One region of the Bradyrhizobium sp. SPXBL-02 genome, then DNA from elsewhere that is predicted to be linked to it. Evidence: riboswitches for the same ligand, from Rfam matches in the RefSeq annotation. Region 1 holds a riboswitch; the other holds the start of a gene.

Region 1 (5,686 bases):
CACTTCATTCTCGGCTCGACACTGTTCCTGCTGTTCGGCGCGGCTCCCGCGGCCTTCGGCCTTGCGCTCGGCCTGCTGCTCCAGGGCGTTTTCTTCGAGCCCGCTGACATCCCGCAATATGGCATGAACGTCACCACGCTGCTGGTGCCGCTGTTCGCGATCCAGGCAATCGCTGCCCGGATCATTTCGCGCAACAGCGCCTATGTTGATTTGAAGTATCGGCAGGCGCTGGCGCTTTCGACGACCTACCAGGCCGGCGTGATCGCCTGGGTGGCGTTCTGGGCGCTCTATGGTTCCGGTTTCGCCATGAGCAACCTCGCCAGCATCGCGACGTTCGCGGCGTCCTACGCACTGGTCATCGTGATCGAGCCGCTGGCCGATCTTGCCGTGCTGGCGCTGGCGAAGTCTCTGCGTGGTGTCACCGCGCCTGGCCTCGTCACGCCTCGCCTGCACAACGCGGCTTAAGAGACAAGGGGCGGCCGTCATGGTCGCCCCGTACGCCCGATGCTCACGCTCTCTCTGATAGGCATCGGTTGCGGCGATCCCGAGCAGCTCACGCGCGCCGCGACCCGCGCCATCAACGCGGCCGATCTCGTCCTGATCCCGCGCAAGGGGAGCGCGAAGTCTGATCTCGCCGATCTCAGGCGGACGATCTGCACTGACGTGCTCACCAACAAGGCGACGCGCATCGCCGAATTCGATCTTCCCGTGCGCGACGCGACCGAGGCCGACTATCGCAAGGGCGTCGACGATTGGCACGATGCCGTTGCCGCCACGTGGTCGCGGACCATTGCAAGCCATCTCGGCGGTGACGGCAAGGTCGCGCTGCTGATCTGGGGCGACCCGTCGCTCTACGATTCCTCGCTGCGCATTGCGCGGCGATTGAATCCGTTGCCGACAATCGAAGTCGTGCCCGGCATCACCTCGATCCAGGCGCTGTGTGCGGCGCATGCGCTGCCGCTCAACGACATCGGCGAGCCCTTTCTGGTCACGACGGGGCGGCGCTTGCGCGAAGGCGGCTGGCCGCAGGGCGTCGACACAGTCGTGGTGATGCTCGACGGCGGCACGGCGTTCCAGTCGCTCGATCCGGCTGGGCTTCACATCTGGTGGGGGGCCTATCTCGGCATGGCCGATCAGATCCTCATGTCCGGTGCGCTCACCGAAGTGGGTTCGCGCATTGCCGCCGCGAGGCAGGACGCACGTGAGCGGCACGGCTGGATCATGGACAGCTACATTCTCAAACGCAGGCGTTGAGCGAGGCAGCATGCTTCCCGAATGGGTCACCCAGAACTGCCCCGAAATCTCCGCGGTCCATCGCGAGGCGGCCATTGCGCGGCAGGCGCAACTGACGAAGCCGACGGGCGCGCTCGGCCGGCTGGAGCAGCTCGCGATCGAGCTCGCAGGCCTGCAGGCCACCGAGCAGCCGCGCGCCGCGCGCGTCCCGATCATCATCTTCGCGGGCGACCACGGCATCGTCGCACAGGGGGTGTCGGCCTATCCGCAAGCCGTCACCATCGCGATGATGGCGAATTTTGCCTCTGGAGGCGCCGCGATCTCGGTGCTGGCGCGCGAGCTGGGTTCGAGCCTCGAGGTCGTCGACGCCGGCACGCTGTCCGAGGTGCAGATGGCCGGGATCGTCACCGACAAGCCGCGCAGCGGCACGCGCGATTTCAGCGTCGAGGCCGCGCTCACCCCGGCGGAATTGGTCTTCGCCTTTGAGGCCGGCCAGCGCGCGGTGGCGCGCGCTGAGGCCGGCCGGCCTGATCTCTTGATCTTTGGCGAGATGGGGATCGGCAACACCACGACGTCAGCTGCGATTGCTGCGAGCCTGCTCGGTGTGAGCGCCGAAGAGATCGCCGGCAGCGGCACCGGCGTCGATGCGGCCGGCCGCGTACACAAGGCGCGGGTGATCGATGCGGCGATCGCACGCCATCGCGTCGCCGGAGCCTCGGTCGAGACAATCCTGTGCGCGGTCGGCGGCCTCGAAATCGCGGCGATCTCGGGCGCCATCATCGCGGCCGCGCAACGCCGCATTCCCGTATTGATCGACGGCTTTATCGTCTCGGTGGCGGCGCTGGCGGCGGCGCGGCTCAATCCCTCCTGCCAGCCGTTCCTGTTGCCCTCGCATCAATCGGCGGAGCAAGGACATCGGCTGGTGTTGCGCGCGCTGAACGTGCAGCCGCTGATCAGCCTCGATCTCAGGCTCGGCGAGGGATCGGGCGCCGCCATTGCGCTGCCGCTGGTGCGCTCGGCCTGCGCACTTCACAACGGCATGGCGACCTTTGCGCAGGCCAACGTACCGGATCGGCCTAGCTGATCCGCTGATTGACCGAGACGACGCGCCAGCCGCTGGCGAGCCGGTCGATCCGGGTCAGCGACAACGGATCGATCACGAAGCGCAACGCCGCTTCCGGTGCGAGATCGAGCGCGATGCAGAGCGCGGCGCGGATGGTGCCGGAATGGACGACCAGCGCCGCGGAGCCTGCGCCGATCCGCGACAGGCCGAGGCGGACGCGGGCGACGTGATCCGCAAAGCTTTCGCCGTTCGGCGGCCGTCCGCGCGCCAGATCGCGCCAGAACTGCGCGTAGATCTCGCCGCCGGTCGCGGCGAGCTCGTCATGCCGATGGCCGGTCCAATCGCCGAAATCCTGCTCGCGGAATTCGCTGACCAGCTCCGGTTCCAGCCCCAGCGCGCGCGCCGTCTCCACCGTGCGCCGCGACGGGCTGGCATAGCCGGCGACATCCGCGGGCAAGCGCTGCTTGAGAGCCGCCAATGCCGCGCGATCGCCGAGATCGGCCGGCGCATCGGCTGCATGGATCGTCCCGGCTACGCCCGCGACAACCGCGTGCCGTATCAACCAGAGGAAGGTCTCGCCTTCCATGCTCATCTCCAAGGAAGCTTGTGCGGTCGCCACGACGCCGCAACTGGGACATTGACTCTGTCTTGGTGGTAATCCTAGATGCTCGCGACGGTTTTCCCGAGAGGGAATGAAAAGGGAATGCGGTGCGGGGAAAATTGTCCCCAATGCCGCGGCTGCCCCCGCAACTGTGAGCGGTGAATCCTTCGTCACGAGCCACTGGGTCCTCGGTCCCGGGAAGGCGACGAAGAGGTCACGACCCGCGAGCCAGGAGACCTGCCGTCAGCCGTGGTCACACGCGAAGATGTCGGTCGGGGAGTACAGACATTCGGCTTCATCGGACGGCTGCAAGGCCAAAAGGTGAGACCTCGTTCGCTGTGACGTGCCACTGACGTCATACCGAGGTTTGTACCGTGTCTTCCATCCGTATCGCACGACCGCGCCGCGTCCTGCTGGTTTCCGCCGCGTTCACGTCCTTCGCCGTTCTCGATCCGCCTGCCGCTCTGGCGCAGCAGGTCCGAGAGCCGCTGCCACCCGTCGAGGTCTCGCCCGCCCAGGCGCGCAAGCCGGCCAGACCGGCAGCACGAGAGGTGGCGAGCGCGCGCCGCGCGGCAGCGCGCAGGCCGGCGGCGGTATCGGCAGCGCCAAAACCCGTCATGCCGGATCTGACGGCGCAAACGCCGCTCAACACCAATGCCGTTGCCGAAAGCGCTTCGCGGCTCGGCCTGACGGTGCGGCAGACGCCCGCGACCGTCGAGGTGATCTCGGCCGAAACCATGCGCGAGCAGGGCTATCGCACCGTGTCCGAGGTGGCGCAGGGCGCCGTCGGCGTCACCTCCGGCGACAACCCGGCCGAACCTTCCGCCTTCTCGATGCGCGGCTTCACCAATAGCCAGATCAACACACTCTACAACGGCATCAAGATCGGTCCGCAGAACATGACCTCGCGGATCGTCGACACCGCCAATCTGGAGGCCGTGGAATTCCTCAAAGGACCGGCCTCGCTGATCTCGGGCGAGGGTGCCGCGGGAGGCGCCATCAACTTCGTCACCAAGCAACCGCACACGGGAGCGATCCGCAACGAGGCAAATTTCTCCTGGGATTCGCTGAATTCGTTCCGGGCCCATTACGGCTCAGGCGGCAGCACCAATGTGCAAGGGCTGGACTATCGCTTCGACATCAGCCGTTCCACGCTCAACGGCTTTGCCGACGACACCAACGTCAAGACGTTCGGCACGTCCGGCCAGCTCAATTACCGGGTCTCCGACAGCCTCAAGATCTGGGGTGCGGTCGAGTATCGCGAAGACCGCTCGAAGGCCTATTGGGGCGCGCCGCTGGTGCCGGTCGCCTTCAGCGGTTCGCATGCGACGACGGGGATCGTCTCCGGCAATTACGTCTCGAATTACAACGGTACCAATCTCGGTGCCGTCACCATCGACGACCGCACCTTCAACACCAATTACAACGTTCTCGATAACCGCAACGTGGCGCAGGAAGTGTGGCTGCGCGGCGGCTTCGAGCTGAAGCTCGCGCCTGACCTCACGCTGAAAAGTCAGGCCTATGGCTATGGCGCCGAACGGACCTGGTTCAACAACGAGATCGAGGCATTCAACTCCACCACGAACCTGGTCGATCGCGAACGCTTCTATGTCGCCCATAGCCAGCGGCTGGTCGGCAACATCACCGACCTGATCTGGGATACCAACATCGCAGGATTCGACAACCGGTTGGTCACGACGCTCTCGTCGAGCTATCTCGATTTCGTCAGGCCCGGCGCGGCAAACTTTCCCGGAGATTCCGTTTCGCTGGTCGATCCCAACCGCGGCTTCTACGGCCTGCTCACGACACAGCAGCAGACCGCGCGCATCGACAACGAGGCGTTGTCGTTCGAGGACCGGTTGAAGCTGACGCGCAGCTTCGCGTTGATCGGGGGCCTGCGTGTCGAGCACATCGGACTCGACCGTAACTCGACCGACAAGGCCGGGCTGGAGAAGGCAGGCTTTCCGTACACCAAAGACTGGGCGCCGGTGACGGGCCGCATTGGCTACACCTGGGAGGCCGTGCCCGGCCTGACCTTCTTCAGCCAGTACGCCACCGGGGCCGACGTCGCAGCCAACAACATCTTCCTGCTGTTGCCGACCCAGCCACTGGACCTGACGACGTCGCGAACCTACGAGACCGGCGTCAAGCATCTGTTCTGGGACAATAGGGCGGAGTGGTCGTTCTCGGCCTACGACATCCTGCGCAAGAACGTCTATGCGGCGGCCGGCGGGCAGGCGCTCAATATCGCCGGGCGGCAGGAGTCCAAGGGCGTCGAGCTTGCCGCCTCGGTGCGGCCGATCGAGCCGCTTCGGTTGTGGGGCAACATCGCCTATGTCGATGCGCGCTATGCCGACTACAATTTCGTCGGTGGCTCGTTCTCCGGCAATACGCCGCCGAACGTACCGCGTATCGTGGCCAATGCCGGCGCATCGTACCGGTTCTTCACGCCCTGGCCTGTGGAGCTCGGCATCACCGGCCGTCATGTCGGCGACCGCTACAACACCGACGCGAACGTCGTGACGATGAAGGCCTACACCGTGGCCGACGTCTACGCCTTCGTCGATATCCCCAAGGCCGTGTTCAATGCGGTCGACCAGGCCCGCATGACTTTCCGCGTCCGCAACATCACCGACAAGCGCTATGCGATCTGGGGCGATCCGTTCTATCCCGACCAGATCCTCCTGGGCGCGCCGCGCACCTACGAGGTCTCGGCCGCGTTCAAATGGTGAGGCCTTGAGCGCATGATGGGCGCGATCGTCCTCTCGCATCGCTGGCTCGGGATCGCG
Region 2 (5,686 bases), 3.0 Mb from region 1:
ATCTGGGAGCGGCTCGAAATCATGCCGCCCTTCGATCAGGATCTGGAGATTGCCGTGATCGAGGGCAATTCAATTCACCGGGTGGCCTTTCCTTGTCGCCGGGTGTTCGGCGGATGGGTCAACGCGAATAACGGAGAGCACGTCGCCGTGCAGCCGACCCATTGGCGTATCTGGCTCGGATAGCGGCGGCCATCCCGCAGAATAAATTGGCGTGAGTTAAGGCAGGAACTGGTTTCGGCACACTCTCGTCGGACGATGTAGAGTTCCTTGAATGAGAAGTACCTGACGGGAAACATGCCCGAGCGGACCGATTGCGATCGGCCCGTGCACTGACGTCCGGCATCGCTCCTCTCATTGCTGTCGCAACCGTTCCCACTGTAAACGTGTCGATATGATTCCATATTTTCGGCGAATGTTCTCGCCTTAATGAAACGTCGGCTATTCTCTCTGGGCCAAGTACCGCGCCCGGTCAGCGTCGTTCCTCCGGGCCGACCGCTAAGTGGGGCCAAGCATTTTTTGTTGGCCCCAAGGCTTGCCTCGAGATCATAGAGCACGGTAATGACCACAAGCGAATTAGCTTGGTCGAGAACAGACCCGAGCCCGGTATCAATGGTTTTGCGGATAGGATGCAGCGCGCAGTTCGCGGGCGGCAGCGACCATGTTGGTTAGCGCAGGCCGAACCTCCTCCCATTTGCGCGTTTTTAGGCCGCAGTCCGGATTGACCCAGAGCTGCGATTCCTGCAAACGCGTCCGAGCCAGCACCAGCAGCTCCTTCATTTCGTCCGCCTCGGGAACACGTGGAGAGTGGATGTCGTACACGCCCGGTCCGATTTGATTAGGATATTCGTACTTTCTGAATGCGTCCAGTAGCTCCATTTTCGATCGCGACGTCTCGATCGAAATGACATCCGCATCCATTGCAGCGATCGCACCGATGATGTCGTTAAACTCGGAGTAGCACATATGTGTATGGATTTGCGTCTGATCGGTAACGCCTGATGAGCAGATGCGGAAGCACTCTCCGGCCCAATCGAGATATGCCTTCCACTCCGATCGGCGCAAAGGCAATCCTTCGCGGAGTGCCGCTTCGTCGATCTGGATCATGGCCGCACCGGCATTCTCGAGATCGCGGACTTCGTCGCGGATCGCCAGCGCAAGCTGACGGCAGACCTCGCTTCTAGGAATATCATCGCGAACAAACGACCAGTTCAGGATCGTCACCGGCCCGGTCAACATTGCCTTCATTGGCTTGCTAGTTAGTGATTGCGCGTAGCGCCACCAGTCCACAGTGATCGGTTTCGACCGCACTACATCGCCAAACAGGATCGGGGGCCTGACGCAGCGCGAGCCATAAGACTGTACCCATCCCTTCCTGGTAAATAGGAAGCCGGCGAGTTGCTCGCCAAAGTACTGCACCATGTCATTCCGCTCAAATTCGCCGTGCACGAGGACGTCAAGACCGATGTCCTCCTGCCAACGCACGGCGCGGGTTATCTCCTCCTTGATGAACCTATCGTATTGTTCGTCGCTCAACGCGCCTCGCGCATGCGCCGCCCGAGCATTTCTGACTTCTGTGGTCTGCGGAAACGATCCGATCGTCGTGGTGGGAAACGCTGGTAGTCCAAAGCGTTTCCTCTGGATCTCGGAACGACGGTCAAACGGGCTTGCCCGCCGACGCATCGTCTGGTCGATCGCCCTCATCCGGGCAGCGACATTGGTGTCATGGATCTTCGGCGAAGTCCGGCGGGCGGCCACAGCGCATTCCGAATCGGCTAGAGCGAGCCCGACATTCTGGTCGCCAGCGAGCACCCGCGCCAGGATCGCAAGCTCGCGCATCTTCTGAACCGAGAAAGAAAGCCAGCTCTTAACGTCAGACGCGAGCCCGGTCTCGAGTTCAACATCGACCGGCACGTGAAGCAGCGAGCAGGATGGAGCGAGCTGCACACGGTGCTTGCCGAGCTTCGCAATCGCGGGCTCCAGCCTCTGACGGAGCGACGACAAGTTCGACCGCCATACATTCCGGCCGTCGATGACCCCGAGCGACATGACGAGATCACTTCGGCCGACAGCGACGATCTGATCCAACAACTCTGGCGCTCGAACCAGATCAAAGTGCAGACCGGAAACCGGGAGGCTCAAGGCTGTATCCAAATTGTCGCCTAGGTCGCCGAAATAGCTGGCAACCATGATCCTGATAGCCGGTCCCTCCTTTGCGAAGCGGTTATAGGCATGTAGCAATGATTTTCGCACCGCTTCGTCCAGATCAAGGACCAGGCAGGGCTCGTCAAACTGAACCCAACTTGCCCCTCGTTCGGCCAATTCATGCAGAACCTCGATATAGACCGGTATCAAATCATCCAATAGGGAGAGGGGCTGGAACGCGCTATCGGCACTCTTGCCGAGCTTTAGGAATGTGACGGGCCCGATCAGGACAGGGCGGGTTTGAAAACCTAGAGCCTTTGCTTCCACATACTCTTCAATGGGTTTGCGAGAGCAAAATCTGAACTCCTGTCCCCTGTAAAACTCGGGAACCATGTAGTGGTAGTTAGTATCAAACCACTTAGTCATTTCCTGCGCGGGTGCGCCAGACCCCCGCGGGCCAAGACGGCAACCCGCATCCTGATCGTCGCATTGTGATCCGCGAGCCATGGCGAAGTACGTCTTGAGGAAAACGGATTCTCCTTTCGAGGCGTAGATCTCTGGGATAGCGCCAACCATAACACTTGTATCGAGCACCTGATCATACAGCGAGAAGTCATTCGACGGAATGACCGTGACGCCGAGAGACTTCTGACGAGCCCAGTTCGCTGCGCGCAGGCCGGATGCGTCCTCGAGCAATTGCTGTTCGCTGATCTTTCCCGCCCAGTAGCTCTCGAGAGACAGTTTGAGCTCACGCCTTGGACCGATGCGTGGCGTTCCGAGCGTAGCAACCGGAAGAGAGAGATGAGACATAGTGTTAACCCCTGTTGGGGGCGGAGGCCATGGCGGACGCAGGCAGAGGAAGTCGCGGGCGCGACGGCTGCTTGGCGCACCACCGAGACACCCCGCCCGTGGACCAATCTATCGTCGGGGCAGGTCTCCTGGCTCGCTGGTCATCGCTGCTGTCCGGCCTTCCCGAAGCCGTGCGGCTTCAGTGACATCGTTAGACAGTAGCTCGCCGCTCACAGTTGCGGGGGCAGCGCCGGCATTTGGACCGGCTTCCCTCTTAGCTCCGGATCAAGTGTGATTCGGAGAACCTCGACGATTTGGATTATCGGCAGGAGGGCTCTTCCGTCAACCTCTCAGATTATGTGCCAGGCTAATCTGCGACATCTACTAGGCGAATGACCGTGCATCCGGATTCTATAATCAGGTCGCAATCAGAGATGTCCTTGTCAGATGTCGGAGCGAGCATCGGAGCTGCCTTGAGGCGACGCCCCCCGCCCCATCAATGAAAGGGACAAAACCAGCCTGCGCGGGGAGGATTACCGCTGGTTCGAGCAGAATGCATTCGACGCGGCTTCCGATTTCCAGCGGTTCGCCCAGCACGTCCGCTGGCCAGCCATTTCCTCGACTAGAAGATCCGCATTGAATGGGTCAAGGCAAGCGGCGCAATCTAGCAAGATACGCGGCGAGCAGGTTGATTGTCGTGCCAGCCAGAGTTTCAAGTTCGTCGAGTCGGCTTCGCCTCGCCATCATGTAGGCCGAACGCCGACGGCAACTATAGCGAACCACACGGTTCAATGACTGCGAACGCACTCCCACTTCTCATCAGGCACTTGGCATCGGGGCGTTCACCTCTTCCGCAAACTAGAGTGCGGGACTAGGATGCACAAAACTACGGCCGATACACTGAATGGAGACATCGAAACGAGCGTAGGTCGGAAAGTCGACAAGATGGAGATAAAACCCGTGCAAATCTCCGCCTGCTGCCTGGCACAAAGAATGCAAGCCCCTCGACATGCCCAGTCTCTCCTGCTGGACATGTCCAGCTCGGCCAATTGACGCTGTCGCTGGTTAGGGAAGTTAGCGGCGCGTGACATAGAGGGAGCTCCTGCCCGCGCCGGGACAGCCGCGGGTGCCCCCGTCGCGTCTCCGTAAACTTCTTGCGCTCGCTCATAGCAGGTTCAAGGTTGCCCGCTTTGAAAGATGTACGGATGAAACGCGATAGGCCGAGGGTTATGAAGAGAATGTCTGGAAGATCCGCGCTATGGCGTTACTTGGGCGGACTTCTAATCTGCCTAGCCTGGCCGGCTGCCATGAGCAACCCTATTCGCGCAAGCGACATGCCACTTGTCGAAAGACTCAAGTCAACTTGGCGAGCACAAGATGGTGAGACGATAGAACAAATTATCTCCAATGTCTCGAAGGTGGCACAGTTCGTCCCTCAGACGTGGGGCGTCGTTGAACTTGGCGAAAACGACCATGTTTTCGTTTCATGGACCAGGCACCGAGACAACAAATCAGACGAACAGTACGCTATCACCTGGAAAGTTGCGCTCGACGGTACGACTGAACTGGCGTCAACCTATGCGAAGCCCATGGAATTGGGCTGGCGCGCCCTAGCGCTCTCGTTGATCGCCAGAGAAGTCGCAGATGGTGAAAGGAACGCAAATCTTCGCTTTCTGCATGATCCGACTAACTTCAACTTTGTGACTACGCCGCAAGGCCGGCTCGGCGATCTTCTAGGGCAAGGCCGATGCACTATCATTGAACCTGTTGGGGTAGACTACTTACCGAGGCGGAATGACAAGCCGAACGAGAAAGGCGATCTGTGGCGTATTCTGCTCTTGGTGAATTGCGATCTCCAAGGACCACGTTATTTTACACACAACGGGGTCATCACTTTCGAGAAGAGCGAAGGCCAAGATTGGGAGCCACAATCCTCCTTTGCCAAGGGGATCGCTAAATTTCCTCCGGGATCCTGGTTCCAACGCACCGAGCCAAAGGAAGAGGAAGACTTAGGAGACCGAAGGCCTTAGTAGACGGTCGCGCAAAGCAACATCGGACCGCAGCTGCCGTACGGTCGAACGCCTCGTACCAACTGCAAGACATACGCGGTCTGCAGTTGTGATGTTTACGGCTCCGCAACAGTGCGCCTGCCCTTCTCGCGGCATTTCGGCCCGCCGTAGGAAAGGTCGAGCAGCACGATTGCGCTTTTCCGCCAGGTGTCGAGCTCAGCGGCGCGTACTAGTTTGCGAGATGTGGTTTGCCCGCCTGCACTCCACCCAGCGAGAGCAACCAAGTTGTGCGGGCACCAGCTCTCATGCATTCTTCACTAGAGCGCTTGGGGATGCCTCGGGCCCGGGCCGATTCGGCGTGTGTGCTCCGCACGTCGCGTGACTGCGTGGCGTGCGCCAGAGCGTGAGCGTAGCGACCTTGACCCGGCACTAGGAACCGATGCCGAGACGAAATGGGCGAGGAAGTTACACTGGTAGCAAGCCCGGCATACCCGCTGAGCGCCTGCCCATTTGCGAGTGCGCAGGCCGGGAAGCTCCGGAGCTGTACGCAGAACGTCGAGCGCCACTGACTCGGCCCTAGATTTCCTCGCACTCGTTTGTCTGCACGTCATAGACCCGGATTTTAAGCTTGGGAAAGCGCTTCTTTAGTTCTGCTCCACCTGCCGTGGCACCGTCTTTGGTTGCGAATTCCGCTCTGAGCTGGCCATCTACTTCAAGCGCGTAAGAAGAGACCGATACTTCTCGAA

The links. Region 1 has a riboswitch for cobalamin ahead of ACNJYD_RS25035 (TonB-dependent receptor). Riboswitches for the same ligand answer to the same signal wherever they lie in the genome.
Region 2: linked by a shared signal. The riboswitch ahead of metE (5-methyltetrahydropteroyltriglutamate--homocysteine S-methyltransferase) and the one ahead of ACNJYD_RS25035 (TonB-dependent receptor) in region 1 are both predicted to bind cobalamin.

The regions. Positions count from the first base shown of each region.
Region 1 covers NZ_CP182474.1:5,329,080-5,334,765, reverse strand. Annotated here, with positions in the region: gene ACNJYD_RS25055 (energy-coupling factor ABC transporter permease) at 1-465, shown strand, start outside; gene cobF (precorrin-6A synthase (deacetylating)) at 505-1,254, shown strand; gene cobT (nicotinate-nucleotide--dimethylbenzimidazole phosphoribosyltransferase) at 1,265-2,317, shown strand; gene ACNJYD_RS25040 (histidine phosphatase family protein) at 2,310-2,882, opposite strand; cobalamin riboswitch at 2,954-3,156, shown strand; gene ACNJYD_RS25035 (TonB-dependent receptor) at 3,272-5,629, shown strand; gene ACNJYD_RS25030 (PepSY domain-containing protein) at 5,642-5,686, shown strand, end outside.
Region 2 covers NZ_CP182474.1:2,310,935-2,316,620, reverse strand. Annotated here, with positions in the region: gene ACNJYD_RS10510 (hypothetical protein) at 22-183, shown strand; gene metE (5-methyltetrahydropteroyltriglutamate--homocysteine S-methyltransferase) at 607-2,952, opposite strand; cobalamin riboswitch at 3,054-3,255, opposite strand; gene ACNJYD_RS10500 (nodulate formation efficiency C protein) at 4,239-4,961, shown strand; gene ACNJYD_RS10495 (hypothetical protein) at 5,517-5,686, opposite strand, start outside.